Regions from separate parts of the Shewanella sp. M-Br genome, predicted to be linked through region 3. Evidence: predicted binding sites of a transcription regulator. Region 3 holds the regulator's gene; each other region holds the start of a gene.
The links. Region 3 encodes MetJ, which represses methionine synthesis genes. Its sites were predicted from a motif close to TAGACGTCTAGACGTCTA; they were not measured.
Positions count from the first base shown of each region.

Region 1: a site for MetJ is predicted at 3,859-3,876, ahead of msrA (peptide-methionine (S)-S-oxide reductase MsrA). Genes of this name have one in related genera too.
Region 2: a site for MetJ is predicted at 4,992-5,009, ahead of serA (phosphoglycerate dehydrogenase). Genes of this name have one in related genera too.

Region 1 is NZ_BJBV01000009.1:166,285-176,785, reverse strand. Features, by position in the region: gene AAA952_RS09930 (dihydrolipoyllysine-residue acetyltransferase) at 1-192, opposite strand, end outside; gene AAA952_RS09925 (alpha-ketoacid dehydrogenase subunit beta) at 202-1,179, opposite strand; gene AAA952_RS09920 (thiamine pyrophosphate-dependent dehydrogenase E1 component subunit alpha) at 1,183-2,361, opposite strand; gene astE (succinylglutamate desuccinylase) at 2,524-3,558, opposite strand; gene msrA (peptide-methionine (S)-S-oxide reductase MsrA) at 3,889-4,368, shown strand; gene pgm (phosphoglucomutase (alpha-D-glucose-1,6-bisphosphate-dependent)) at 4,482-6,134, opposite strand; gene seqA (replication initiation negative regulator SeqA) at 6,208-6,750, opposite strand; gene AAA952_RS09895 (alpha/beta fold hydrolase) at 7,048-7,824, shown strand; gene AAA952_RS09890 (DUF2788 domain-containing protein) at 7,926-8,147, shown strand; gene ybfE (LexA regulated protein) at 8,158-8,430, shown strand; gene fldA (flavodoxin FldA) at 8,485-9,012, shown strand; gene earP (elongation factor P maturation arginine rhamnosyltransferase EarP) at 9,098-10,279, shown strand; gene efp (elongation factor P) at 10,325-10,501, shown strand, end outside.
Region 2 is NZ_BJBV01000008.1:170,466-180,966, reverse strand. Features, by position in the region: gene AAA952_RS09015 (PAS domain S-box protein) at 1-1,403, shown strand, start outside; gene AAA952_RS09010 (response regulator) at 1,452-2,468, shown strand; gene ygfZ (tRNA-modifying protein YgfZ) at 2,557-3,519, opposite strand; gene serA (phosphoglycerate dehydrogenase) at 3,674-4,903, opposite strand; gene AAA952_RS08995 (DUF2238 domain-containing protein) at 5,058-5,666, shown strand; gene AAA952_RS08990 (helix-turn-helix transcriptional regulator) at 6,061-6,726, shown strand; gene AAA952_RS08985 (curlin) at 6,901-8,406, opposite strand; gene AAA952_RS08980 (curlin) at 8,421-8,840, opposite strand; gene AAA952_RS08975 (DUF4124 domain-containing protein) at 9,394-9,921, opposite strand; gene panC (pantoate--beta-alanine ligase) at 10,312-10,501, opposite strand, start outside.
Region 3 is NZ_BJBV01000011.1:140,954-151,454, reverse strand. Features, by position in the region: gene metF (methylenetetrahydrofolate reductase) at 1-569, opposite strand, end outside; gene AAA952_RS11465 (bifunctional aspartate kinase/homoserine dehydrogenase II) at 787-3,180, opposite strand; gene metB (cystathionine gamma-synthase) at 3,192-4,355, opposite strand; gene metJ (met regulon transcriptional regulator MetJ) at 4,568-4,882, shown strand; gene AAA952_RS11450 (sulfite exporter TauE/SafE family protein) at 5,017-5,760, shown strand; gene nrfD (NrfD/PsrC family molybdoenzyme membrane anchor subunit) at 5,865-6,812, opposite strand; gene AAA952_RS11440 (4Fe-4S dicluster domain-containing protein) at 6,815-7,381, opposite strand; gene phsA (thiosulfate reductase PhsA) at 7,394-9,676, opposite strand; gene AAA952_RS11430 (pentapeptide repeat-containing protein) at 10,107-10,501, opposite strand, start outside.

The sequences.
Region 1 (10,501 bases), on a different contig from region 3:
GCCCTTGGCGTAATACAACTTAGTGACTACGCCAGCAAAAGGCGCAGGGATTTGCACTAAGGCTTTGTCTGTCATGACATCGGCAATCGGCTGATCTTCAACGACTGTGTCGCCTTCTTTGACCAACCATTCAACCAACTCACACTCCACAACACCTTCGCCAATATCCGGCAAAATAAAATCTTTAATCATACCGGACTCCTAGAAGGTCACTGATGCTTTGATGGCTTCAAACGTTTTGAATGCATCTGGCATGTATTCTTTTTCATGAATGAGTGGGTACGGGGTATCTAAACCACAAACGCGGCTGATGGGTGACTCTAAATACAAGAAGCATTCTTGCTGAATCGTCGCCGCTATCTCACCAGCAAAACCACCGGTTAATGGCGCTTCATGGTTAACCAGTAAACGTCCGGTCTTTTTGACTGAATCGGCAACGGTATCGATATCCCAGGGTGACAAGGTGCGTAAATCGATAACTTCACAGGAGATCCCTTCTTTAGCGGCCATGTCGGCGGCTTTTTCAAGGATTTCCATTTGCGCGCCCCACGCCACTAAGGTGATGTCTTTACCTTCGCGAACCACTTCAGCCTTACCCAGTTCAATTTCATAATCGCCCGCTGGCACTTCGCCAACCGATGCACGATATAAACGCTTAGGCTCAAAGAAGATCACCGGATTTTTGTCACGGATTGACGCCAACAGCAGACCTTTGGCTTGCTCAGGGTTACGTGGCACCACCACTTTTAATCCCGGTGTCTGGGTAAAATAGGCTTCAGGTGATTGAGAGTGATAATGGCCGCCCGCGATACCGCCGCCATAGGGCGTACGGAACACTAATCCACCGACATCGAACTCATTACCGCTACGGTAACGGAACTTAGCCGACTCGTTGACGATTTGATCAAACGCCGGAAAGATATAATCGGCGAATTGAATTTCAGCCACGGCGGTCATGCCATTTGAGGCTAAACCATTGGCAAAACCGGCAATACCTTGCTCTGTCAGCGGCGTATTAAAGCAGCGAGCGCGACCGAATTTTTCTTGAAGACCGGAGGTGGCGCGAAATACCCCGCCAAAGTGGCCCACATCTTCACCAAAAACCACCATGCGTTCATCGGCTTGCATGGCAATCGACAAGGCCTCATTGACGGCCTGTAACATATTCATTTCAGCCACGGCTTATAGTCTCCCTGCACTTTTTGGATAGGCTTGCGGATATTTCTTGATATGTTCTTTAAGCTCGGCGAGTTGCTTTTTCAGCACTGGCGTCGGCTTGTCGTATACATCTTCAATAATTTCATCCAGCATAGGCACAGGAATTTTTTCAGCCACTTTTACCGCAGCCAATACTTCTTCACGATATTTCTCATGCAGTTTCACATCATCCGCTTCAGCCAACCAACCTTTGTTGATAAGCCATAATTTGAAGCGTTTAACCGGATCGTGTTGCTGCCACTTGGCTTCTTCATCTTTCGAGCGATAACCAGAGGGATCGTCTGAAGATGAATGCGCGCCGAGACGATAAGTCATGGCTTCAATCAGCACAGGCGCATTATGCTCAATCGCATAGGCACGGGCTTGCTGAGTTGCCGCTAACACGGCCAACATGTCATTGCCGTCAACACGAATCGTGTGCATGCCATAACCCACACCGCGACTCGCAATACCGTTACCGGCAAACTGCTCTTCGGTGGGAGTTGAAATGGCGTAGCCATTGTTACGGCAGAAGAAAATCACTGGGCATTTCAGTACCGCGGCCATGTTTAGACCGGCATGAAAATCCCCTTCTGATGCAGCGCCTTCGCCAAAATAACAAACCGCGACTTTGCGCTTACCTTGCATTTTTAAGCTGTAGCCCACACCCGTCGCCTGCGGGATTTGTGTCGCAAGAGGTGAAGAAATCGTTTGATAATGCAATGCCGCACTGCCGTAATGGATTGGCATTTGGCGACCTTTACCGAGATCTTTCTCGTTACTGAACATCTGATTCATAAACTGTTCAGTGGTAAAGCCGCGATAACGCAGCGCCGCATGCTCACGATATTGCGCGAGGATAACATCTTCTTGATCGAGTGCGGCCACACTGCCGACAATCGCCGCTTCTTCACCCGTACAGGTCATGTAGAAGCTGATGCGTCCTTGACGCTGGGCGCCAAGCATACGTTCATCAAGTACCCGAGTGAATACACAGGTATCGTAAATTTTAGTGGCTAAGGTTTCATCTATCACAGGCAAAACCGCGGTTTCATAAGTGGTGCCGTCGGCTTGTAGAATTCGAAGGATAGGAATGTGTAGCGATGCCTTATCCAAGAAGCCGACACGGTGCACTGTATCAGTGTTGTGTGTTGCTTTGCTCATATTGTGCTCTTGTTATCTCATTACGCACCAAAGCGTTTTGATGCGTCTGTTTATACGAATATGCCCGACGAACATTACGTTAACGTAAACTACCTATCAACCATTGGCATAGCTCAAACCACAAGTTATCCCTGCCCCGCATGTATATATTGCTTTACAAGCCTAACGCACGTCCGCATTCACGGCAGGGATCAGGCAAATCACAGTGCGATTGCCAATAGGCACTTTGGCATTAGGGAACACGACAGACTCAAACTCATGCTCCACTTTAATTTCTTGCCCACCTTCCCGCGCTAAAACAAAGCCCTTCGGGAAAGATCTGAAGTTTTCGACATCAGTTGCGAAGGTAAATTCAAAATCATCGAAATGTTTATTGATGACGCGGCACACTTGGTACAAGTTAACCTTATCGGCATCAAATGCATCCAGCTCCAACGGCTTAGCGGTGATCAAGCGCATGAACATTTCATGGGTGGCGATAAAACGCGTCATGTCGTTCTGCCCCATGGGATACACTTTGCCAAGCTCAATGGTAAAGGCATCGGCACCGTAGCGTTCAGAGGAAAAATAGCTGAAGGTCGTGGTCGGTTCATGGTGGAAAAGTACTGTATCGACGCCGCTTGCGGCTAAAAACATAATTTGCTCGCCGCTAAAGGCGCGCCCAGGACGATAGGGATAGATAGCGAACTTTTCATGCTTCGAGGCGCGCATCGCCGTGTGCAGATCATAATGGATGCGCTGACGTCCATCGGCAACCGCAGTATAAAAACGATCGACATAGGCTTCGAGTTTTTTCGCGCGTACTCGCTCAGGGTTCACTAACCCTGGTGGATTGGAATGCTCACCACTAAATAGACGATTCATGTTTTCGTCAATAATCCGCGTGCCGTTATTAATCGCTAATGGGTTACCAATGAGAAATAAAGTGCGCTGCTTTGCGATGATCTTTTGCTGTAGAAGTTGTTTAATTAAGCTATTGCAGAGTTCAATGGGCGCGGTCTCGTTACCGTGAACACCGCAGGAAAGCACAATATCTTTTCCTTCATTCTGTATTGGTTCGAAAACAATAACACCGGTATCCCACACTTCCACTTGAGTATGATCGCCTAAGTTAAATGAAAATTCGCCATCGAACTGTTCAGGATGGGCTAAGGTGAGCGCTAAAAAATCCTTTGAATCTAACAGAGCTTGTAACACAGAATTCTCCTTATAATGATGTGTAACAGTATTGGCGCAATAGCATAAGTACAGGCAGTAATAACCACTTAAGCATTTATCTCACCGCGGTTAGTCTCACTCGCACCTAAAAAACGGCTTCAATACTAACACATGTTTTTAGTGCTGTTCTCAGACATTTATTGCCGTAGGACCCAGTTTTAAGCGGAATGACATTCAACTAAGCTGATTGTTAAATTCTTAGGACATTCCCTAAGAATTTCCCATGATAAATATTCCAGCTTGAGGCTTGCTTTTGCACTCAAGTTTTATCACAATCCTTAGCCATCTAGACTTCTATTGGATTTAATTATGGCGTTAGCAACCTTTGGTGCCGGCTGTTTCTGGGGCGTAGAGTATTTTTTTAGACAAGTGAACGGCGTATCGAATGCCACCTGCGGCTATATGGGCGGCAATAATGCGGCGACGAGCTATGAAGAAGTCAAAAAAGGCAAAACGGGCCATGCCGAAGTGGTGCAAGTGGAATTTGACCCTGCCCTTGTCAGTTATGAAAACTTGCTCGATGTATTTTGGAAAAACCACAACCCAACGAGTCTGAACATGCAAGGCGGAGATATTGGCACCCAATATCGCAGCACCATTTTCTTCCACGACCGTGAGCAAAAAGTGGCCGCAGAAGCCTCAAAGTTAGCTTTTGCCCGCTCAGGTCGTTGGGGATTGCGCCATATCGTGACTGAAATAGTACCATTACAACAGTTCCATGTGGCAGAGGAATATCACCAAAATTACATTGATAAGAATAACTTACCGAGTTGTCATATCGAGTACTAAATACAGTCAAATCAGCATGAGATCAACTACTCATAACTGACATTAGACACAAACAAAAACGCACTCAAATCTGAGTGCGTTTGTTTTTGATACTTTATAAACCTACTGCTGCATTAAGCGTTCAGCGCCTTATCAATTAATGCCTGCGCATCTTTGATGATTTCAGCTAAATGCTGCTCACTGATAAAACTCTCGCCGTAGATCTTAAATAACGCTTCCGTGCCCGATGGACGCGCCGCAAACCAACCATTCGCCGTAGTCACTTTGATGCCACCAATGGCCGCATTATTGCCCGGCGCATGAGTTAACACGTTTTCGATTGCCTCACCCGCAAGCACAGTGGCATTTAAGGTTTCTGCATTCAATAACGCAAATTTGGCCTTGTTTTCAAGACTGATTGGGCTATCGATACGCTTATAGAAACTTTGGCCAAATTGTTTTACTAGCTCTTGATGGCGTTGACCTGGAGTTTTACCTGTCACCGCAAGAATTTCTGCGGCAAGTAACCCTAAAATGAAGCCGTCTTTATCCGTGCACCACGTTGTGCCATCACGGCGTAAAAATGCCGCGCCAGCGCTCTCTTCACCGCCAAAGGCGATGGTGGCTTCGGCTAAACCATCGACAAACCACTTAAATCCCACAGGCACTTCGAGTAATTTTTTGCCGTGGAAAGCACAGATTCTATCGATAAGCGCACTCGATACTAAGGTTTTACCTATTGCTAAGCTATCGCTCCAATCCGGTCTGTGCGTCAGTAAATAATCGATAGCGACCGCAAGGTAGTGATTAGGGTCCATCAAGCCGGTACCAGGGCAGACAATGCCGTGACGGTCATAGTCAGGATCGTTACCAAGGCATAAATCATAAGATTCTTTATGGGCGAGTAACCCTGCCATCGCATAGGGAGACGAGCAATCCATGCGGATTTTGCCGTCTTTATCCAGCGGCATAAAGCTAAAGCTTGGGTCAACTTTATCATTAACTAAGGTGATATCGAGCCCATAACGCGCGGCAATCGGAGCCCAGTAGAAAATCCCTGAACCACCGAGCGGGTCCACACCGATACGCAGCTTAGCGTTGGCAATCGCCTGCATGTCGATGACATTGTCTAAATCAGCCACATAAGGCGTGATCAAATCAATGGCGTTGACATAGCCTGATGCCAGCGCTTCGGCATACGCTAATTTTTGCACGCCAGCTAACGCTTGGCGCAAGTAATCATTGGCCCGCGATTCAATCCAAGCGGTGATATTACCTTCGGCCGGTCCACCATGGGGTGGATTGTATTTAATCCCACCATCTTGAGGCGGATTGTGGGAAGGCGTAATGATCAAACCATCGGACAATGCCGCACCCGTAATATTGGCTTCGCGATTGGCGCAAATCACCCCATGGGAAACCACTGGCGTTGGCGTAAATCCGTCGTTCTGTTGGATTTTCACTGTGACTTTATTTGCCGCCAGCACTTCAATGGCCGACAAATAGGCCGCATAGGATAACGCATGGGTGTCAATCCCAAGGATCAGCGGCCCATCGATATTTGCCGATTGACGGTAGTCCACCACAGCTTGGGTAATCGCCCAAATGTGTTGTTGGTTAAAACTGCCATTGAAGGCGCAGCCTCTGTGCCCAGAAGTGCCAAAGGTGACGCGTTGTTGTACGTCATCCATATTTGGCGTGATGCTGTAATAATGGCTCATCAGTTTTGGAATATTGACCAGATCCGTCTGATTAGCGATTTGTCCTGCCCTTTGATGTATTGCCACCTATGGCTCTCCTGCACTCAATTACAATTAGAAAAAGTAGAAAAATGTCGTACTAACTTGGCTCATCCGCGGATTAAACGCGCTCGGCGATACCCGCTGCTACTGTCGCATCACAACCAAATTGCACTAAAACTTCCGATAAAATAGTGCGTTTCTTGGCGGTATTGTTGTTACTCGTTACCCAGAAACCACTTGCACCAATTTCTTTTGGGTTAGCCGAAGCACTCGCTTCGAGCAGTTGCTCCTTAGAGCGAGCAAAATACAAACGATCGCGCCCTTGGATCTGCAAAATTTGTGAGAATTGCTCTGGGGCTAATTGATACAAACTTTCGAGCAAAAACAGAAAACGACCTACTGCGCCTTTTTGCTGCGATAACTGATGTTCATCGACTAAGCGACTAAAATCATTCACTGCTGGCACTGTTTGCGCCGCGATGGGCTGAATAGGTTCAGCTTCAAGGCTCGGTTGGCTAATCGCCAAAGGCTGGGGTTGTTCGACCGCATCGACGGACAGGCCGAGTAATCGACGAAGAATGTCAGAGGCGCTCTCACCAATACGTTCTGTTTTGCTGGCAATATGACGATAGAGCTCTTCATCAACTTCGATATATTTCATAACCTTAATTATCCTTTGTTATTCGACAGGCTTAACCGAAAAAAGTGTACCACAGCGATCGGGGCAGATCATTGCGATCGGTTAACAGTGTATCCATGTCTATCAATCTGATAAAGCGTCATTATTCTAAAAATGCGTGAAATAGCACAGCAAACTAGCAGATAACAAGCAATTGCCGAAAAAGCGCCCAAGTTAATTGCCGCATATACGCTAAAGTAGCAACTGACTTGTCAAGCCAACGGCATTAAGGGCACAATTCGCGCCACGTTAAGCTAAACATATTCAACAGGAATCACCATGAACTTTGTTTCTACAGGCCAAGGACCCGCAGTACTCTTGATCCACGGCTTGTTCGGCAACCTAGATAACCTCAAAGGCCTAGGACAAGTATTAGAAAGCCAGTATCAGGTTATTCGTGTCGATGTGCCCAATCATGGTTTAAGTGAGCATTGGGATGAGATGGATTACCCTCGCCTCGCCACTGCCATGGTTGCATTACTCGACGAACTGGCTATTGAACGCGCCCATATTGTGGGTCACTCCATGGGCGGTAAAATCGCCATGGCGACGGCGTTAGCTCATCCAGAGCGCATTATCAGCATGGTGGCAGCCGATATCGCCCCGGTCGCCTATGAGCCAAGACATGAGTTAGTGTTTGCCGCATTAGCAAGTCTGCCCTTAGAAGGTCATACCGACAGACGGTTTGCCCTAAACCACTTGATTGACAAAGGTATCGACGAAGCCACGGCGCAGTTTTTACTCAAAAACCTGCAACGTACCGACACTGGCTTTCGTTGGAAGCTGAACTTAAGTGGTCTAAAAGCTTGTTATCCCAATATTATTGGCTGGCATAATCAGGCGCCAAATCCAGTACAAAGCTATAGCGGCCCGAGTCTATTTATTCGCGGCGGTGACTCGAATTATGTTACGAGTGAACACAGAAGCGCTATCATGACGCAATTCCCTGCGGCGCAAGCGAAAACCCTCGAAGGTTGCGGTCATTGGTTACATGCACAAAAACCCGCCATCTTTAATCGAATTGTGTCTGAATTTATTGACAAACAAGCAATGTAAATCAGCAGCAAACTCGACCTAAAGCATATGGCAGCCGCCATCTTGATGTGATATATTCGCGCCTCTTTTGGCCTTAGAACACTCTCGAGGACTAAGAAAGTATGTTATCTCAGTACATGGAACAAATTGAAACCATCGGCCTGAACCTGTTTTTTGCCTCGATATTTTTCTTTATCGGCATGGCCATCCACGATGTGCTTAAACAAGGTAACGTGCCGAAATTTGGTCGATTTATTGTTTGGTTAGTGTTATTTCTCGGCTGCGCCGGGTTTATTGTAAAAGGTATTATCCAGATCACTTGGGAAGGCTCAGGGATCGGTTAACAATAAGAACATGGCAAAAGAAGCGACAGACAGAACCACCATTGACCTTTTTGCCAATGAAAAGCGCCGGGGCCGCCCACGAAGTAATCCTTTGTCCCGTAGCCAGCAGCTTAAGGTCAACAAACGCAATCAAATCCAGCGCGATAAAGCCAACGGATTAAAGCGAATAGAGTTAAAGGTGTCACAAGATTTGTATGACGCCTTGAATGAGCAGGCATTGGCCAGTAACATCAGCCGTAGCCAGTTAATCGAATTAATTCTTCAGCAACAAGTTGAATGCTGAACGAGTACCAGCAAGATTAACCTAATAAGTGAACTAGACATTAAAGGATAGACAATGGCAACTGTAGGTCTTTTTTTCGGTAGCGACACAGGTAACACCGAAGCTGTAGCCAAGATGATCCAGAAAAAACTGGGTAAAAAAATGGTTGAGGTGAAAGATATCGCCAAAAGTACCAAAGAGCAGATTGCAGAGTATGACTTGCTGCTGTTCGGCATCCCGACCTGGTATTACGGTGAAGCGCAATGTGACTGGGATGATTTCTTCCCTGAATTAGAGCAAATTGATTTTACTGACAAACTTGTCGCTATTTTTGGTTGTGGTGATCAAGAAGACTACGCTGAGTATTTCCTTGATGCCATGGGCATGGTTGGTGATATTGTTCAGGCCCGTGGTGGTATCATCATCGGCCATTGGCCAACTGCAAGCTACAATTTTGAAGCCTCTAAAGGTCAAGTCGATGACGACCACTTTATTGGTTTAGGTATCGATGAAGATCGCCAGCCAGAGCTGACTGAAGAACGTGTTGATGCTTGGGTTAAGCAAATTTACGAAGAAATGTGTTTAGCTGAATTAGAAGATTAATTCTGTTAACCATTTGATTAAAGCGGCTTAACGCCGCTTTTTTTATGCATATATTTCTGACTAAGAATAACGACATACCACACTCATGAGCAACACACCTCGCTCCAATCATTGGGATATTTTTTGCACCGTCGTTGATAACTACGGCGATATTGGCGTCACTTGGCGTTTAGCCAAACAAATAGCCAATGAGTATCAGATCCCTGTTAATTTGTGGGTCGACGACCTCGCAAGCTTCTCCCATATTTTACCGACACTCGATCCACTAAAAGCCACTCAAACCTTCAATGGTGTGAATATTATTCATTGGAAAGAGCCTTTGCCTGTAGCGTTTTTCGCAGGAGCAGTGCTCATCGAAGCCTTTGCCTGTGAACTCCCCGAACAGGTAAAAGCGCAGCTGGCTTATTTACATCAGAACGCCCCAAAATCTGTACCTGTTTGGCTGAATTTAGAGTATTTAAGCGCAGAGGATTGGGTTGAAGGCTGCCATGGTTTGCCATCGTTACAGGCCAATGGTTTGAAGAAGTATTTCTACTTTCCCGGTTTTAGCGCCAAAACGGGTGGACTCATTTGCGAGCAAAAGTTGTTTACCGAGCGTGATGCTTGGCAAGCTGATACTGCCAATAAATTGCAGCTTTTTACTAATCTAGGTCTTAAGGACATTCAGGCACAAGACACAGTGATTAGCGTTTTTAGCTATGAGACCGAGGCGCTACCCGCATTATGTGAGTTATGGCAGCAATCGGCAGAAAAAATCCATGTGCTGCTCCCAAAGGGGCGTAGCTTAAACAGTCTGACACATTTACTGCCCTGTGAAATTGCCGATCTAGTGCCGGGTCAACAGATAAATCATGGTAATTTAACCCTGCACATTTTACCTATGACAGACCAACAGGGGTTTGATCGCCTGCTCTGGAGCTGTGATTTTAATATCGTGCGCGGTGAAGATTCCTTTTTACGTGCCCAATGGGCCGCAAAACCCTTCATTTGGCACATTTATCCCCAAGAAGATGATTATCACCTCGTAAAATTAGAAGCTTTTCTCAAACTTTACTGCGATAATCTGCCACCTAAAATTGCTTGTTATTGGTCTGAATTGAATCTCGCGTTCAACCAAGCACAGCAATCAGCCGTGAGCCTTCACTGGCAAAACCTTAATCCTGTTAATTTGCCCTTGTTGCATCACCATGCTAAACAATGGCCAATTAATGCATTAAATGCTGCAGATCTCGCTACTCGACTAGTTCAGTTCGTTAAAAACAGCTAAGATACTGCGCGAAAACAGAAAAATCTAAATATAGGAAATAGTGTAATGAAAACTGCTCATGAAATCCGTCCTGGTAACGTGATCATGTTAGATGGCAGCCCATGGGTTGTGCAGAAAACTGAAACAACTCGTTCTGGCCGTAACGCTGCTATCGTTAAGTTAAAGTTGAAAAACTTACTGCTTAACTCTGGTACTGAAACGACTTTCAAAGGTGAAGATAAG
Region 2 (10,501 bases), on a different contig from region 3:
TCGATACGGTTCGTTCAGGTGAAGAAGCAATAAACCGCTGCTTACTGCAGACCTATGAAGTGGCATTAATCGATTGGAAAATGCCCAATATGGACGGGTTAGAAACCGCCCGTCAGATCCAACTACAGGCTAAGTCTCAGCCTAAGATCTTGATGGTATCCGCCCATGCGAATCATGAATTTATCACTCAAATTGAGCAATTAGCACTGGCGGGGTACATCAGTAAACCCATCAGCGCCTCACGCATGCTCGATGGCATAATGAATGCGATTGGCCGTGAAGGCATATTGCCAGTGAGACGCCGCACTGAAGAGCTGGCTCCGCAGTTATTATTGCCACTTCAAGGGAAACGTATCTTATTAGTGGAAGATAACGAGATGAACCTTGAAGTCGCCAGCGAGTTTTTAGAGCAAGTGGGGATTATTTTATCCATAGCGACCAATGGCCAAATAGCCTTAGATAAGCTATCCCAACAGCATTTCGATCTAGTGTTGATGGACTGCCAAATGCCGGTGATGGATGGTTATCAAGCCACTAAAGCAATAAGGAAAAGGCCTGAGTTGGCAAATTTACCTGTCGTCGCTATGACTGCGAATGCGATGGCTGGTGATAGAGATATGTGTCTTCGGGCTGGGATGAATGACCATATTGCCAAGCCCATAGAAGTGAATGTGCTTTATCAAACACTATTGAAATACCTCGGATCTTCTTCTGGAATTTCTGCAGCGATAAGGGCAGAAGCCTCAACTCGGTTAACTTCGTCCAGCGCACAGGGTGAAGTCAGCAATGGCGCTGATAAAACGGTATTGCTCAAGTGGCCAGAACACCCTGAGCTGGATATCGATAGAGGTTTGCAACTGGTGCAGCATTCGACGCGTCTTTATCAACGAATCTTTGATCGTTTCGTGAGCAGTCAACGTAATGTCGTGGAGCAGGTTCGCAAAGCCATCGCGGCGAATCAAGTCGAAGATGCCGTGCGTATTGCCCACACCCTTAAAGGCTTAGCGGGCAATTTAAGTTCGGCAAAATTGGTGGAATTAGCGCGTTTGCTTGAGTTGCATTTAACAGAGAAAGCGTCCTATGAAGATGAATTGATTCAAATTCAACCGCTAGTGGCCTCTATCTGCGATGCGATTGAACAGGCTAAGCCTGTGATAGTGAATCAAGCCGAACCTCAAGCCGTTGATTTATTATCTGCTGAAGATTTAAGGGCGGCATTACAGGCCTTGCGGCAGAACTTAGATGATGCCGATGCCAGCGCAGTGGCAAAAATTGATGCGTTAAAGCCGCAGGTAAGTAGTGCAATGTGGCAAGCGTTAAGCCCTGCCTTGTCTATGATTAATCAGTATCAGTTTGATGAGGCAATCGACTTAATTGACGATGTAATTACACAGTTAGGATAGAAAGCGGTAGTGCGAATTTATAATGCGTGACATTGAGTGGAGTTGTTAATGGAAAAAGCAACAATATTAGTCGTCGATGACACACCTGAGAATATTGATATTTTGATCGGTATTCTAGGTGATGATTACAAAGTCAAAGTGGCGATCGATGGGCCAAGGGCATTAGCGTTAGTGACAAAATCGCGGCCTGACTTGATTCTGCTCGATGTCATGATGCCAGGTATGAATGGCTATGAAGTCTGCAAGCTGCTAAAGCAAGAGCCGCTGACCAGCCATATTCCGGTGATCTTCGTGACCGCCTTATCTGAAATTGCTGATGAAGCCCAAGGTTTTGCATTGGGCGCGGTGGATTACATTACTAAGCCTGTCAGTGCGCCTGTCGTTAAAGCGCGAGTTAAAACGCATCTTGCGCTCTATGATCAAAAACGTCTACTCGAACAACAAGTTAAAGTTCGTACTCACGAATTAGAAGAAACCCGTTTCGAGATTATCCGTCGTCTTGGCCGTGCCGCTGAATACAAGGACAACGAGACGGGTCTACATGTTGTGCGTATGAGTCATTACGCCCGCATATTAGCGATAAAGCTCGGCTTACCGACAACCTTTTGTGACTTGATTTTTAATGCGGCGCCTATGCACGATATTGGTAAAATCGGTACACCCGATGCAGTGCTGAAAAAGCCAGGGAAACTTGATGCGCAGGAATGGGAAATTATGCAGCAGCACGCCGCCATAGGTGCAGAGATTATTGGTGAACATAGCGATCCGTTATTGCAAATGGCCCGTCGTATCGCCTTAACTCACCATGAGAAGTGGGATGGTTCAGGTTACCCCAATGGCTTGGTTGGCGAAGAAATCCCCCTTGAAGGGCGTATCACCGCGATTGCGGATGTGTTCGATGCGCTGACTTCGCAACGGCCTTACAAGCAGGCTTGGACGATTGAAGCAACTATGGAGCTATTTGAAAATCAAGCGGGAAAACATTTCGATCCTAAGCTGGTGGAGGAGTTCAAGCAAATCCTGCCAGAAGCAATTGCCATTCGAGATACTTATTTAGAAAATTGATGCTCGAAGTGCATTGACTAAGATAAAGGCGCCATTGGCGCCTTTATTCTGCTTCAATATTTTATACTCATCATATTAAATCAAAGCATTACGCTTCATCTAATGAGTAGGGCAGGGCTTGGATCGTTAAATGTGATTGTTCATCGTCGGCAAAACGCAGCTGAGTATCATTAGGCGTGTCATTAGGAAGTACGGCGGTTAACAAGACTTGATTGCCACGCTGTACAAACTCAATGATTTGACCGCCACGGCGAAAACTGTCTTCCATCGCGATTTCGAGGCCTGATGCTAGGGTGATTTGAAGACTAGTGTGACCGCGCAAAATATACAGGGCGCGTTTATTACCACCGCGATATTTCATGCGTGCTATGGTTTCTTGCCCCATGTAACAGCCCTTATTGAAGCTGATACCGTTAACCGCTTGTAGATTACACATCTGCGGTACGTACTGGCTGGCATGGCTGGCAGCAAGGTTGGGGTAACCTGCTGCAATCTCTAACGCTTGCCATGCACTGGCGTCAAATACACTCAGTTCCGATTGCGCAACTAAAGCCGCTGCGGCATCTGGTGTTAATACTAAAATAAAACGTTCAGCGTCTTTTAAAATCGCCCCGTTTTCAATGAGTGTAAGCTCTTGCTGAATGTCACCAAAATGTTTGTTCACGAATTGGCTTGCCTGTTCACCGGCAACCCCGAGCAGAGTCCACTCCGCGGATGCATTGCTTAAGGTGGCTTTACTAAACACGGCATATTTTTGTAACTGGGGTAAATCGACCTCGATGGCATCCTTTGGCATCAACATAAAGAGTGCATCTTGAATGGCAAAGGTTCTGAAACTGGCCAGCATTTTACCTTTAGGATCGCAATGCGCGCCCCAGCGCCATTGGTCATCGGCTAATGAGCTGATGTCTGTGGTCACTTGGCCATGGATAAAACTGCGGCCTTGTTCTCCAACGACTTTGATGAGGCCCAAATGAGATAAGTTGGCAAGCATAAGTGGAGGCAAGGTAGCGTCCAGATCCCAATGGGGCGTAGAAACTGAAATAGTCATAGCGAGATCCTGAAAATGAAGACGATGTGAGAGGCTAGATTGTAACGGAATTCCAGTTGGCTCAAAAGCATAAGGCGCACATATCTGTGAATGATCTGTGCGCCTTAATATGTGTGCTTTAGTCGATAGGCTTAAAGCGAGTGGAGTTTAAAGTTTAAAACAGCACGCGGGTACGTAATGTACCTTCAATGGCTTTGAGTTCAACTAAGGCTTCTTCCGCTTGAGTTGTATCTACTTCCATCACGACATAACCAATTTCTGCGGTGGTCTGCAAATATTGGGCGGCGATGTTGATGCCTTTTTCCGAGAAGGCTTGGTTGATCTTGATCAACACGCCCGGACGGTTTTGGTGAATATGCAGCAAGCGCGAGGTGCCTTTATGGGTTGGTAATGACACTTCAGGGAAGTTAACTGCAGAAACGGTTGAGCCGTTGTCTGAGTATTTAGCGAGCTTACCTGCGACTTCGATACCAATGTTTTCTTGTGCTTCGGCCGTGCTACCGCCGACATGCGGCGTGAGTAGAACATTGTCTAAACCGCGTAGGGGACTGATAAATTCATCGTCATTCGATTGTGGTTCAACGGGGAACACATCGATTGCGGCACCAGCGAGGTGACGTTCTTTTAACGCAACGGTTAAAGCTTCAATATCGACTACAGTACCGCGTGATGCGTTGATAAAGATGCTGCCCTTTTTCATTGCTGCAAACTCGGCAGCGCCTATCATGTCTTTTGTTTGTGGAGTTTCAGGGACATGTAAGCTTACTACATCAGCTTGTGCTAATAGGAGTTCTAACGAATGGACTTGTTGTGCGTTACCTAGTGGCAGTTTGTCTTCGATATCGAAGAACACGACACGCATACCTAAGGTTTCCGCCAGAATGCCAAGCTGAGTACCAATATGGCCGTAACCAATCACACCTAAGGTTTTACCACGCACTTCATAGCTGCCCGCTGCGGTTTTCATCCAGCCGCCACGGTGAGCGATAGCGTTGCGTTCAGGGATACCCCGCATCAACATAATGATTTCGCCAATCACGAGTTCTGCAACACTGCGCGTGTTTGAGAAGGGGGCGTTAAATACTGGGATACCAAGGGATTCGGCGGTGGCAAGGTCAACTTGGTTGGTTCCAATACAGAAACATCCAATCGCGATTAACTTCTCGGCACGTTTCAGCACCTCAGCAGTTAATTGGGTACGCGAACGAAGTCCCACAAAATGCGCATCTTTAATGGACTCAAGTAAGGCTTCATCGCTTAAGGAAGCTTTGTGGTATTCGATATTGGTGTATCCCGCACGTTCAAATACATCGACCGCAGATTGGTGGACGCCTTCCAACAGCAGGATCTTGATCTTATCCTTGTCCAGCGAATGTTTCGCCATGATATGGGTACCCTCTAATTAATAGAAATGTTTCTTATGATATGCTCACAACCTTCACCCACCAAAGTAGCACTTTTTTTGCTCAGTGTGGAGGGCTAGATGGCTAAAGTTAATATTCTAAATTTAGAACAATATCGCATAAGAGGAAGAAACATTGAATAACAAAATCGCATGGTGCGGTATTTACCTCTCAGTTTTGGTGTGGTCGGCGATAAAACCCGCAGATCCTTTCACGTGGTGGCTCGAAGCCTTGCCTGCATTGATTGCTGTACCGATTTTATTCTTTACTCGCAAACGTTTTCCACTGACACCTTTAGTGTATTTTCTCGTCTTAATACACTGCTGTGTGTTGTTTGTAGGCGCTCATTATACTTACGCTGAAGTGCCGTTATTCGACATGATTGCCGATTGGATGGGTTCAGAACGTAATAATTACGATAAAGTAGGTCATTTTGCGCAAGGTTTTATCCCAGCCATGCTCGCCCGTGAAATTATGTTGCGTAATCAAGCTGTCAAACCTGGGGCTTGGTGCGCGTTTCTTGCCACTTGTTTTGTGCTCGCTTTTTCGGCGTTTTATGAACTGATCGAATGGTGGGTTGCCGTGGCAACTGGCGAAGGGGCTGAAGCCTTTTTAGGTACTCAAGGCTATGTATGGGATACCCAATCTGACATGTTTCTTGCCCTCATTGGTGCAATTGTCGCGTTAGCTTTACTGTCTCGTTTTCAAGATAAACAAATCGCGAGACTCAAGCAGAGGATTTAGCGGCTAAAAGTGGGTGATGCTCTCTGTTCGAGTTGTAAGACTTTCTTCTCTGAAATATATGGTGTGAGTGTGATGACATTGAGTTGTCATACTTTAGTGTTGTTATTGTGTTTTCTTTGTGTTGCAACTTTGGATTGATAACGTCATAGTTGGAAAGTATTAGGTGCTGGGCGTTGGCCAAGTAAAACGGTATTTTTGACTGTTATTCCATTTTATTGTGGTGAGTTAGTCGAACCTACTAGCATTAAACAGGGAATAGTACATTTGGGTGATGTTTTTCAATCGTTAACTAGTCAGAATTAACTAGGTTAATGGAATGTTGAAAAATCTAACTAAAAAGACGAGTCAAACATACCATTTTGCAATAGAGAATACTTTTCAGGGAGGAGAGTCATTGAGCACAATTAATGAATTGGTTTTTTTACACCAAATGGCCGCGCCATGTCATTTAGCGTTACTCGCTGAATCCATTGGTTTGAAAACGCGTATAGTAAAGCATGCGGCTGAACTGGATTTAGACAAGAGTCGCCGTAGTTTTTATCTGATCACCCAAAAAGGTTCAGCATTAGATAACAAAGGGATACCTCTGTTAGCTTCGCGATTAGTGTCACATTTTCCTGTGGCGCTGTATCAAGTTGAGCGTGACTCCTTAGACCAAGAATCTGCAATGTTGCTCGGCATTCGAGGTATTTTATTTGCCGATCAACGTATGGATCTGATGTTAACGGGTTTACGTAAAATGGTGGCAGAGGAACTTTGGTACGATAGAACTTTACTAAGCAAAATGTTCCGCCGTGTTGTACAAAAGTTAGAAGGTAATAATGAAATGCCCTCTGATACTGTAGCTATGCTGCAGATGCTGACATCCCGTGAACGCACTATCATTCAATTCGTATCGAGTGGTGCGAGAAATAAAGAAATCGCTCATAGGTTATGTATCAGCGAACATACAGTGAAGGCACATATTTCTTCTATTTTCCGCAAGACCCAGTCTCGTAATCGGGTTGAGCTTTTACGTTGGGCGCAAACCTATCAAACTCACTTTGAGCTGTGCAGTTAGTCAGTTAAAGATATTGGTCGTTAGCTTTTCGCTGTGAGTGGTTAATGTTAATGATTACTAGCATATCAACATAGAAAAGCGGGAATGTTTATTTAAACATTCCCGCTTTTTGTTTAACACCCTTTTTATAAACCACCACCAAAGAGTTTAGCTGTGGTGGTTTAACAGTATTGACTAGTATTGCACTACAGTGGCAACGTTCATATTGCCTGATTGGTTCACGTTGATGCTGTTGTTAGTGCCCGCTTGAGAACCTAACACTAAGTTGTCATTACCCGTTTGAGTGATTGACAGGCTGTTATTGTCACCGCTAACGCCAAATGAATTTGAAGCAAATGAAGTGTCGTTATCGCCGCCTACCCAGTTACCGTTACCTGATTGAGTAATTTGCGCGGTGTTTTCATCACCTTCAATAATCAGGTCAATAACGTTAAGATCGCCACTTTGAAGTGCGCTGACATCGGCATTGTTGTTGCCAGCAACAGAAATCAATGTTTCGTTCTCAGCGCCATCTTGCTCAACATCAACTTCGTTATCGCTTCCCACGGCATCTACATAAGCAAAGTTCTCATCGCCTTCTTGGCTAACTTCAATACTGTTATCTTCACCATCAGCGAAGGCAATGATTTCGTTGTTATCGCCTTTAGAGGATAAATCGAAGTCATTATCTGTACCGTATGCACCAAAGGTTGCGAAGTTCGCATCGCCTTTTTGTTTCAAGTCAACGTCGTTGCTATCGCCCCATACTTGGAACTCTGCACCGTTGACATCGCCTTTTTGAGTGATAGTAATATCGTTATCATCACCTTGGATATCGGCCACTAAAGTATCACCGATAGTGTTGCCGCTGCCATTTTGGGTAATATCGACACTGTTGTCATCACCCGTAGTCATAGCAAGATAAGCCGTGTTGCCGGTACCTTTTTGATCCATTGAAATATCGTTTTTGCTGCCCGCCAGTGCGTAAACGAAGCCTACATGGTTATCACCCTTTTGGACCATGTCTACTTTGTTGTTGTCGCCTGCAATACCCTTAGCCGCGCCAAAGTTGTTGTTACCCGCTTGATTAACAGAAACGTCGTTGTTGTTACCCACGTTAGCGGTTAAGTCGAGAGCGATTAAACCCGCTTGGTTGTTGTCACCGATTTGTGTGATTTTACCGTCGTTGTTGCTGCCTTCAACGCGAAAAACTGCAAAGTTTGCGTCGCCTTCTTGCTCAACAAACACGCTGTTTTCAGCGCCAGTGATTTCAACTTGGCTTTCGTTGACTTCGCCTAATTGGTTAACGAATACCGTGTTATCGTTACCAGTAACATCGCTACTGCTTTGGTTAAAGAAACCATCTTGCGACACATTTACATTGTTGTTGTCACCTAAAACATTTGCACTTGCCACATGCCAGTCAACTTGTTGCGTTATTTGGACCTTGTTATCATCACCCGTTGAATTAATAGCCGCTTCATGCCACACACCGTCTTGGATGACGGTTGCGGTTTGATCTCTACCTGTTTGTACAACCGCTGCAGCGTTAAGGCCACCCGTTTGTGAGACTAAAGTGTCTTGGGCTTGACCTGACTGTACTACGCTAATTTCACTCACTGTACTGGCAGCAAAAGCTTGACCGCTTAAACCTGTTGCAATGGCCAAAGCAATAAGTGATTTTTTAGCTTGTGATTTCATGTGACGCTCCCTGTTTAATATTGAGTTATTGAGATTGCAGCACCATCCGCAATCTGTTGAATCGAAAAGTTGCCGCTTCCTAGTTGGTTCAGTTGCACGAGATTGTCATTGCCAATTTGTGTCACTGAAGCCGTATTTTGACTGCCGACTTGCAGTAGTTGGACTTCATTGTTTGAACCAATCTGTGTGATTAGCGCATCGTTATCATTGCCCACTTGTGTTACATCGGCCTTGTTATCGCTGCCTGACTGGAACAGTAATCCTTGGTTGGCAGTGCCTTGTTGAACCAGCTCGATAAGGTTATCGCGACCGGAACGTTCCAGTAATGCCTGAAGGGTTACGGGTAACTCGTTGACATGCAGCTCTTGTGCTGAAGTCATACAACTACAGAGCAAGATCAGCGGCACCAAAAAGCGTATAGAGGTATTTGGCACGGGTGACTCCTTGCATCAAATATCTTGGGCTGCTTAAAGCAACTTGCATCCCAAATTCAGACCTGAAGATACGAGTCCCGTTAATATGTCGCAATTGGCCAAACGGGTATTTATTCTAGAAAGGATTAACGGAAGGTAAATGATAGCTATATTTATATCGTATTGATTAAATAGATTTTATATGTTTATTGATGTGTTTTTATTTAAGGGGTCTAGCCTAGTTGTCCTAGTAGTTAAGTCGTATTTGTTGTGAAGCGAGTATTTGATTTTTAAACAATGCAATAACAAGTGAAGGGAAATACATCGACTATCGCGTTTGCATTTTCTTGATAAAAAAGCACGCGTTTGTGCCAGCGAGAAACTGCTGAGGAGTTTAATTAACTGTAGCAACCTATGTCATTTACCCTGTGTGCAACAACAGGCTTCTTGTCCTTGCGGTAATGAATCCTAGGTTAAACAAAGGGACATTACTGTGAGCGGAAAATTAACCATTATTATGATTGAATTCTTTAATGGGGTAGAGAAAAGATTAATACTACTGTTTTATGCGAGATCAGTGCTTTTCTGGTTTATTTAATTCTTCATGGAATGCTTCGGTACTGATTTGGCTTTTACGGTCTTCCAGTTGTTGCATCGCACTGTTATTACTCACAGTTAACGCATTGAAGCGAGTATTGATATCGTCCATTTCGTTAATGTATTCAGGATCGGTTTTCTCTTTATTTTGCCAATAACGTTTACGTTCTAATTTCTGCAATTCACTGGCGCGCAGAATTTCAAAATAGCTATTTTCCTGCTTAAGACGATATATCTCGCCGTCGAGTAATTGCAATAATTTTTCTTTAGAAATGGTTCGGCTATTCAGTAGAGTGTGTAAGGGATCGACAGGAATGTCCCTTTTATCAGAGTCTACTTCAGTCGTTATCCCTAACTGGTATTCGATTTTATGTTGGCTAAATTCCTGCGGACAAGCGGTTTGGCTAAAGACAATTTTGTCATCTTTACGGCATTTATAAATGGTATTTGCCTGTATTGCAGTGGGCAAAATAACACAAATTAGGGTGAGTATCAGTCTTGCCATGAGGCCACAAATCCTTTGTACACTTGCATAGCTATTATGATTTAATTGTTTGATTAAGCATGATAAATAATGATTATGACGTTTATATTATTATGCCTTTATAACCGTTTTTTATTAGGCTTAACCGGCTGTTAAGCCCAATAAATTAAAGGATTAGCCATGCATCATTAGAAGGTCAAATTCACTCGTCAATGTCTGCCGCTAATCATTTACCTTAAATTAACATCTGCATCATACTATGGCGTAAATTTAGGGATAAAACCAGTTTTTTGACGCTTCAAATTTTTGGCGCTGGGATTGATTCTAAAGAAGAAAATAGCTTCTGGTCGAGCATTGGGTAAATAAAAAGGAGCGAGTGCTCCTTTTTATTTATTGATAACGCTTAAGAGATTAGCGATCGAACCTTAAGTTGTCGATAAGTCGCGCTTTACCTATATAGGCTGCGGCCAAAATGACTAAGGTTTGGTCTTGGCTCTGTGCTTTCTCAAGCGTGTGGGCATGACGAATTTCCAGATAATCCGGCGTAAAGCCAGCCGCAATTAAACTGACTTTCGCTTGCTCGGTGACAGCATCAACACTC
Region 3 (10,501 bases):
GATTCCACATCGAAGAAAAACTGGGTAATAGCACGGCTAGCGCCCGCATCAATCTTGCGCTTAAGGTTGATCAAATCCGCCTGTGCATTACTCGCATCGGGATGCACTTCTGGATAGGCCGCAACGGAAATATCAAAGTCAGCCACAGAGCGCAGTAAACGCACTAAATCCACTGCAAAACGGGTTGGCTTTGGGCTGCCCGCAGGTAAATCACCCCGCAGTGCCACTATGTCACGAATGCCCGACTTCCAGTAATGCTTAGCCAGTTCTAATAACTCTTCATCGCTGGCATCCACTAAGGTTAAGTGCGGCGCGGCAACGAGGTCGGTTTCCTGTTGGATACGTTCAATCACGCCATGGGTGCGGTCGCGAACACCAGAGTTAGCACCGTAAGTCACAGACACAAACTTAGGATTCAGCGGCTCTAAACGACGGATAGAGTTCCACAGTATCTGTTCCATTTCGGGGGTCGATGGCGGGAAAAACTCAAAAGAAACATTAATATCGCCATTTAGCTCAGACAAGCTTTGGTTTAGCGATTGTGAATGTTGTGCGTGATGAAAAGCCATGTGTATTTCCTCAACCGCCCTTGGCGCTACTCTTTGCTAGTATGAATTATTTCAAATGGACGTTTGGACGTCTATATGTCCATATACTAGAGAAACTGAGATGTAAGTCAAGCCCAAAAATACCCATAAACCGCATTTAATCTCGGTTAATTCGATAGATTTATTCTAGCCAATAAAAAAGGACTCGAATGAGTCCTTTAAGCTGCTGAATTTCAGTCTACTCTTGCAAGAGATCGCGACAGATCTGCGTCAGATCCGACTGCACCGCCGCCGCTGTCACTTCGCGTCCGGCGCCCGGTCCACGGATGATCAGCGGATTACCTTGGTAGAAGACACTGCGGATCACAAACACATTATCACCAGGGGTTAAGTTGGCGTAAGGGTGATGGGTATCGATCCACTGCAAACCCACTTCGGCCTTGAGCTCTGGGCCGCTGTTGTCTAAGGATGCCACATATCTGAGCACCTTATTTTGCTCCGCCGCCGCACCATACTGTTGCAGCAGATCAGCATCTAACTCGGCAATGCGGGCAAGAAATTGATCTAAGGGAATATCGGCCAAATCGGCTGGCACTAATGAGCGTAATTCAATATCTTCGAGCTCGATTTCAAGGCCAATTTCACGGGCCAAAATAAGCAGTTTACGCTGCATATCTCGGCCGGAGAGATCGTCGCGGGGATCGGGTTCAGTAATACCTAAGCCTCTGGCTTCAATCACTAATTCAGAGAAAGGCTTGCTGGTGTCGTATTTCTCAAACAACCAACACAGGGTGCCGGAGAAAATCCCGCCCACGGCTTCAACGCTATCACCGCTGTTACGCAGATCATTTAACGCATGTTGGATAGGCAAACCTGCGCCGCAACTGGCGTTATAGCGCCAAAATAAACGACGATTACCCAGTTGCTGCTTTAACTCACGGTAGAAAGGCAGTGGTCCCGAACCAGCGAGTTTATTCGCGCTCACCACATGTATGCCACGCTCGAATAGCTCTGGATATTGCAGCGTCAAACTAGCGCTAGCACTGATATCTAAGGCCACCAGCTCATCGCAGTTAACCCGTTCTAATTGCTCGAACAAATGCTCGTACTGCCAAGGCGTTGCTTCAGTATTAAACTCTGTTTGCCACGCGGCAAGATTAATGCCAGTGGATTTAATCAAGGCTTTACTCGAACTAACTAAACCAACTAACTCAACGCTAGCTTCGAGTTCATGATCCAGTGATGGCGATACCGACTTAAACAGATCAATCCAAGCCTCACCGATATTACCCACACCGAGCAGCAGGACGCCAATGCGTTTACGCGGCCCAGCGCAGCGACGGTGGACTTTTTGGGTTAACAGATTCACCTGTGACTGAGGCACTAACGTCACTAAACTTAAATCACCACTGAACAAAGGTTTAGCATCACGGCTCAGTAAACGGGCAAAGCTGCGACGATAATGTTCGGCGTCGGCACTCACTAATGCGACTAAACCAAAATCTGTATTGATCTGCTGATCGCTGATCCCGAATGCTTCTGCCTCGGCATCGAGTAATCTTTGAACTTGTTTTTGATTCTCAGCGGTATAGGCAAGTTCAACTCTTTGATGGGCAGAGGTCCAATGGGCCAATGGCGTTAAACCCGCGGCAATCAATAAATCTAATAAACGAGTTAACGCCCCTGTGAGTTTAAAGCCGAACAGGACAACAGCATTGAGGTTAGTCAACACAGGCGCGCTCGCCGACGAACTGTGGGGCGCGATTAAGGTAAAGTCGGTGTGGGACGCATAACTTGAACGCACCGCTAAGCTCACTTCGGTATTGAATAGCGGCTGCAAAGTGCGCGAATGCAATACTGGCGAGCCCAAACGCGCTAGGCGATCGGCTTCGGCAAGTGACATGCTTTTTAGTAACTTGGCATCGTTGATTTTATTAGGATCGGCGTTGAACACTCCTTCCACATCGGTCCAAATGGTCACGCGCTCGATATCGGCAAGGCTGGCAATCAGGCTGGCACTAAAATCTGAACCATTACGGCCAAGTAATAGGGTATCGCCACGCTCGTTAGCACAGATAAAACCTGTGATCACTAAGCGTTCATTGGGATGCGCGGCTAATAGGGCTTGTACTTTAGCGCGGGATTCTTGTACCCGAATTTGCGGCACAGCGGCTTCATCGGCCACTAAAATTGAACAGGCATCCACATGGCTTGCCGCAACGCCAGATTCGCGCAGCAGCGCCGCCATTAAACGTGCCGACCAACGTTCGCCAAAGCTCACCACATGGTTGATTTGATATTCGTTGCGCTCGTCTAAGGACAACAAGCTGATGAGTTGCGCTTTATCAGTGGCCAAACGCTCACGCAGATCGCGGGCTTGTTCATTCGACAACAACTGCTCAATCAACCCCTGTTGGTAGCTGATCAGCACTTGTAATTCTTCTTGCCATAGCTGACCCGCATCACGCAGCGCTAATAATTTATACAGGAAATTCGTGCTTTTACCCGCCGCAGAGACCACCACGAGATCATCACTATGACCGTGGGTTAACAGGATATGGGCGACTCGGCGATAACAATCGGCATCCGCTAAACTGGAGCCACCAAATTTATGTAAGTGACAACGTGCCATCTATTATTCCTCTACTGACAAGCCGCAACGGCGGCTAATCCTGCTTGAATATCTGCAACTAAATCGGCGGCATCTTCAATACCCACCGATAGACGCAATAGGGTGTCCTTAATACCAGCCTCGAAGCGCGCTTGCGGCTCCATGGCTCTGTGGGTCATAGTGGCGGGCACTGCCACTAAACTTTCGACGCCACCTAAACTTTCCGCCACGCTAAATAAGCTGAGTGCACCTAAAAAGGCCACGACTTCGGCCTCGCCGCCTTTGAGCTCAAAGCTCAGCATAGCGCCAAAGCCCTGTTGTTGCTTGGCCGCAATGGCATGACCAGGGTGATCCGCAAGACCAGGGTAATAAACTTTGCTCACCACAGGACTTTGCGTTAATACCTCAACAATGCGCTGGGCATTGGCTTGATGTTCACGAATTCGCACCGCTAAGGTACGCAGGCCGCGCAGGGTCAGATAACTGTCGAAGGCTGACCCCGTTAAGCCTAGAGTGTTCGACCACCAATGTAAGCTTTCACCGATTTGCGCGTCTTTAGCGACCACTGCGCCACCGACCACATCGCTGTGACCATTGATATATTTAGTGGTGGAGTGGATAACGATATCCGCGCCTAACAATAGGGGTTGTTGCAATATCGGCGATAAAAAGGTGTTATCGACCACCACCAGCGCGCCGACCTCATGGCTCGCCTTAGCAATGGCTTCGATATCTACCACACGCAATAACGGGTTCGATGGGGTTTCGAGCCACACCATCTTAGGATTCTGCGCAATGGAGGCGGCTAACGCTTGGCTGTCGGTTTGGTCGACCACAATGAGCTTAAACTGGCCTTTCTTCGCCAAGTTGGTAAATAAACGGTAGGAACCACCATAGCAATCATGGGGCACAACTAATAGGTCATCAGGGCCGAGCAAAGTGGTCACTAAGGTGATGGCCGCCATGCCAGTGCACGTCACTATGCCAGTGGCGCCCTTTTCTAATTGGGCTAATGCTTCACCTAAAATGCAGCGAGTTGGGTTGCCTGAACGACTGTAATCGAATTCGCGGGGATTTTTATGACCATCGAAGGCGTAATTAGTCGACAAATAAATCGGTGGCACAACTGCGCCATATTGAGTATCGCTTTCGATACCCTGACGCACTGCCAGTGTGGCTAATTGACGCTCTGCCATGGGTGGACTCCTAAATTCGGTAGACTGATAGAGATGTCTGGACGTCTAAATGTACCTAAGCCCAACGCCATCGTCAATAGGCGTGAAGACGTTTAGACGTCTGAACATAAAGAAATCTGTTTGCAATCACAAAGAAATAGTAGCAATAATTTGACTGTTCTTTGTAAGGGTTTAAAATCTGCCCCGAATTTAGCGTTATAACAGGTGAGTCAATGACTGAATGGAATGGGGAATACATCAGCCCCTATGCTGAACATGGCAAGAAGAATGAACAAGTAAAAAAAATTACTGTGTCTATTCCGCTCAAAGTGCTTAAGGTCCTCACGGACGAACGTACTCGTCGTCAGGTCAATAATTTGCGTCACGCCACCAACAGCGAGCTGTTGTGTGAGGCATTTTTGCACGCCTACACTGGCCAGCCATTGCCCAACGATGAAGATCTGTCAAAAGATAACCCAGACAGCATTCCCGCCGAAGCCAAGTTGTTGATGGATCAAATGGGAATCGAGTGGGAAGACATGGAATAGCGACTCGTCGCTTTCAAAGTCATATCACAGTGCTCATCAATAGGGATCGTTAACGATCCCTTTTTGTTTATACCCAAGCGACTTCAAACTTTAAATTTCACCATCTTGAGTTGGTTTGGGATATAGGAAATCCTATGTTTTCTATGATAGATCCACAGACACTCGCCTTAGCCTCGCTGGTCGTGTTTCTGGGCGCCTTAACCCAAAGTCTTATTGGGTTTGGGCTTGCGGTTGTCGCCAGTCCTTTGCTGTATATCGTCGATCCACAACTTGTACCTGCGCCTGTTATTGCTATGGGTTTCTCCATCGCCCTGCTGACCTTAGTGCGTGAACGCGGTCACTTAGAATTCAATGGCTTGCAATATGCGCTCATAGGCCGCGTGCCCGGTGGTTTTATCGGCGCGAGTTTATTGCTGTTTGCGCCTCAACCCATACTGGGTTTATCCATCGCCGCCATTGTAACTGTCGCAGTGATCCTCAGCCTGAATAAATTCAGCCTGCCAGTGAATAAGAAAACCCTCTTCAGTGCGGGTGTGGTTTCAGGGATCTTCGGCAATATCGCCGCGATTGGTGGCCCGCCGATGGCGATTTTGTTGGCAGGCAAAGATGCCTCGCAGTTTCGTGCTGCCCTGTCGGCCTTCTTCATTTTTAGCTCCATGATTGCATTGGTCATTTTAGCGATCACTGGCTTATTAGAATTAAAACATCTGTGGCTGTCGTTGATGCTGCTCCCCTCAGTGATTTTAGGTTACTTAGTCGCAGGACGATTAGTGGGCCGTGTCGATAAAGAGAAGACAAAGATGGCGACGTTAGTCCTGTGCAGTATCAGCGCCTTAGTGCTAACGGTGAAGTCGGTTATCGAGTTATTACCCCAATAAGCGTCCTGCTTGTATTGGCAAATCATCTGAAGATTCAAACAATAAAAAGCACTGACATTGCCAGTGCTTTTCTTTATCTATCAATATCTAAAGCCAGCTTACACTCAGCTTAAATAGCTTTGCCCTGCGTACACAATAAAGTGTCTTAGAGCGAGTACGCCGGTTAAGCTCGCGCAGGCAACCATGATCATTGCGCCCTTAGTGTGGCGAGTCGCGGCGGGTAACAGCATAAACAGCAATGGAATACCAAAGCCAATTCCGACAACACCTATCCAGAACACGCTTGCCCATAGCCCAGACGTTAACGATGCTAAGGCCGCAGCAGCCGCGCCGCCCTTAAAGTACAAGGCGCAGAACAACATGAACAGGAACAGAATTTCAATCGCCATCACAGGCAATTCTAAACCGTGCATCTTCACTAAGGTTTTGTCGTGGCTGTCCGTCTTAAACATCAGCAACGCCAGTACCGCATTTGCCGCAGCGCCCGCCGATAGACCTGACACTAAAAACAGCGCAGGCAGTACCGCAGTGTTGAGCATAGGGTAAGCATTCATCGCCGAAATTAAGAAGCCAGTGTAAGCCCCCACGCCAATGGCGAGGACAAACAACAATACTTCAATCAGCTTTCGAAATGGCATAAGTAACTTAGCGATAGGCGCTAGGAAACCTAAACCCCATTTTGGTAAGTCATCCCGCAGCACAATAATGGCGTACGCAAAAGCTAAGGGAGAATACGCCAGCAGCGCCAGCACCCCGATTGCCATCACAGACTGGAAGTTATAGTGAATTAAGATCAACCAAAAGTGGAATGGTTTGGTTAAGTCAAACACTAAACAAGCTAGACCTAAGCTAATTGCTACAGGCCCAATAATGGCTGCCGCCTTAAGAATGCTGCTTTCAGCTCCCGCGCTGAGTTCCTTATTCGCCCAGCGCAAACCAATGCCAATCAGTAAACTGCCCGCGGATAACCCCGCCATAAACAGGTAAACGGCGATGACCCAGTGCCAAGTGACAGGATCATATTGCGCCATGTCGCCCCAAGTATTGTTCATAATCAAATCCCCCCTCTTTTGGTAGGAACGCGATATACCCTAGGTTTAGTGCCCAAATGGGTTTTATCTTGGTAAGTGATTTTAGTGTTGAGCATGATGGCCACTTCACTGCGTGGATCATTGGCATCACCAAACACTAAGGCATCGGTTGGACACACAGTCACACACGCTGGCTCTTCGCCCCGCGCTAAACGCGTATCCTTGCAGAAGTTACACTTATCCGCCGCCTTGGTTTCTGGGTTCATAAAGCGCACTTTATAAGGGCACGCTGCCACACAGTACATACAACCGACACACTTCTCGGTATGGATAGAGATAATGCCATCTTCACCCACATAGGCCGCGCCTGTTGGGCACACTTTAACGCAGGGTGCATCTTCACATTGCTGGCAAGATACCCTGTGATATTTGAAATGCAGATTGGGCATCTCACCAAAGGGGCCTTCCACACGCACTTGCAGACGAGTTACGCCTTCGGGTACGCCATTTTCACTGCGACACGCCACGTTACAAGCTTGGCAGCCGATGCACTTATTCTCGTCGTGCACCATTACATATCGTTTATTCATTTAAGCCTCCGATTAGCGCTTTGCCAGCGTGACGCCCGTGGTGTGCACTGTCATGCCACACACAGGAGCAGTAACATGCGGCAGTAAGTTACCGCAGTGGATACCTTTGCCCGTTGCTCTGACCAACTCTTTGTTTTTAGAACCAAAGCCCATGTAAGCAAACACAGTATCTTGGCGAATACCCGGCGTGACTAAGGCATGGCCTTCTTCTGTGCCAACACTGCTGGTGAGGCGGATTGGATCGCCATTGCTGATCCCTAACTTGCCCGCAGTAACGGGGTGAACCCACACAGCGTTATCCGACATCAGGTTAGCGAGCATAGGCACATTGTGGGTGGCACCATTGGTGTGCACCGCCACTTTGCCTTGGATAAAGTACAACTCATCTGCTTTTTTAAGATTCACTTCGCGGAACTTGATCACCCCACGGCCCGGTGCCATGGCTTCGACTTTCGCGGAAGTGAGTTCAATCTTGCCACTCGGGGTTTTAAAGGTCAGTGCGCTGGCGTAAGTGCCGTCTTCATCGGCAGGTCGCGCATTGGGGTATGCCTTAATAAACTCGGCAACCATCTTAGGCTCGCACAACATAATTGGCTTACCGAAGCTCACAAAACCTTCGTCTTTGATCCGGCGCAGCAGGTCAGTGTCGCGGTTCACCTGCAGCATTTGCAGGGTTTCCATGTTTTCCCATGGATAGAACTCGCCAAGACCCATAGCCACACCCACATCCTTAAAGATCTGCCAAGAAGGCTTAGTATCACCTAAGGTTTCAACGACCCGTTGGCGCACATAATAGGCCGGATTTTTACCTGACTTATCAGCAATTTCTTCATCACGTTCAAGATAAGTTGACTCAGGTAAAATCACGTCCGCATAGGCGGCGGTTTCGCTGATATACACATCACACACGGCGATAAAGTCGAGCTTTTTCATCGCTTCAACAACGCGTGCTCTGTCTGTCATGGTTTGCATTGGGTTAGTGCGTGACATCACCCAACCGTGTAACTGGTAAGGAACAGCGCTTAATGTGGCATCGAGAATAGTTTGGTAAACGCCGCCCGATGTCCACATCATGGCGTACTGTTCTTCCACCTGATCGATACGTTTCGCTGCTGGTTTTGGCATGTCTTTCACGCCAGGTTTTGCCAATACGGGCGCAACCGCTTCACCGGCAAGCTTGTTGTAATCACCGGGTTTCTGGCCGATATAAATCCCGCCCTTACGCTCGATGTTACCAATCAAGACGTTAGCGGCGTAAAGGGCGCGGCGCATCTCAAACTCTTCGGTGGTAAAGGTGGCTCTGTGACCAAAATCGACCACAGCATGGGGCGCTTTAGCGGCATATTCGTGGGCGATACGACGAATGTCTTTGGCAGGCACATCGGAGATGGTTTCAGCCCATTCAGGGGTATAGGCTTTCACTTCGGCGGCAAAGGCTTCGAAGCCTTCCACATAGCGCGCGACAAATGCCTTGTCGTAAAGATTATCTTCAATCAATACATGGCATAACGCCAAGGCGACGGCCACGTCGGTACCGGGGCGAATGGCATACCATTCATCGGCTTTATCGGCCACGACGGAAAATCTTGGCTCGAACACCACCAGCTTGGCACCTTTGTCCATTTGCGCCGCCATCATGCCGCGGGTTTCGGACATATTGATGCCTTCGTACAGGTTATGGCCGAAGTTAATGATGTATTTAGAATTACTTAAATCACGTTTGACCTTAGTGCCAAAAATAGCCTTAGCGGCAATTTCATAACCACCAGGGCAAGTCGACGCGTGGGTAAAGGTATTTGGACTACCAAAGGCGGTCGCAAGGTGAAACAAATGCTTTTCTTGTGAGCCAGATTTTGACGAGAATGCCACGGCTTCTGGACCATGTTCTTTTTTGATTTTATTGAGGTTTTCAGCGATTAATTTATAAGCCTCATCCCAACTGATCTCAGCCCATTTACCTTCGCCGCGCTCACCGACCCGCTTTAACGGTTTAACGATACGCTGTGGATCGTACAATAAACTATGGCCTGCGCCGCCACGGGCACACACTTTACCGCCAAAGGATTTAGCGGCCTTGTTGCCACTAATGAAGACGTTTTTGCCCTCAATCACCCGCGCCGAAATCGGGCAGCGAGTCGAACACATTTCACAAATACTGGCAATGTCTTTGCCCATGCCCTTTAGCTGCTTATTCTCTAATGCCGCTAAGCTGCCCGGCAGCAGACTGGCCAACGCACACGTGGCGCTGCTCGCTCCTGCTCCCTTTAAAAAGGTTCGCCTATTAAGCTCAATCATGGTTACCTCCATCACGCTCATCCCACCCGCCAGTCGCCACATTGGACGCCATCGAGCAGAGGTTTGCTCACTGATTTGATTACTTTTTTAGTTATAAAGCGTTAAAACAGCGCCACCATATCTTCAAAATACACGGCATACGCTGAATACACTGCTCATCCACAGAGATTGTTATCCCGAAAGAGGTAGGTGGGTATTGTGGTAAACCACATGGGGAAGCTCGGTGTGATCTACCGCAACTAAAACCTAAGACTGACCTTGAAATACGTGAATAAGATCAATAGGTCTTAAAAAACGGACAGAAAAAGCCGCCAGATGGGACAAATGGCGGCTTCAAAAACAAACAGATATTTCAGTAAATTGCGATAACACTCGTGGGATGATCATCACTATGCTGAGTGAAAAGCTGAGTAAAAACCTACCACAATCCTTAATCCATTAATTCTATATCGAGGCAGTTGAGCAGCCGAGTCGCTTCATCGCGGCTAAACTTAGCGCCTTTGATTTTATTGTTAAAAATGTCGATATCGTAATTGGATGCCTCGCTGAAATCCGCCTCCAATAATTGAGTTCGGCCAAACAGACTATGACTAAAATCCGTGTAGGTGAAATTGGCTTGATTAAAACTGCCCTCGCGAAAATCGACATCGTGGGCCTTGCACTCTTCGATGATGATTTCATCGAGGGACAAGCCTAAAAATGAGCAGTCATTTAGGATGCATTGCTTAAAGGAAAAGGGCGCGGCAAAGGATAAACGCGACCACGCGGCGCGGGTCCAATCGATACCGACTAACTTACATTCTTCAAACTCCACCCCGCTGAACT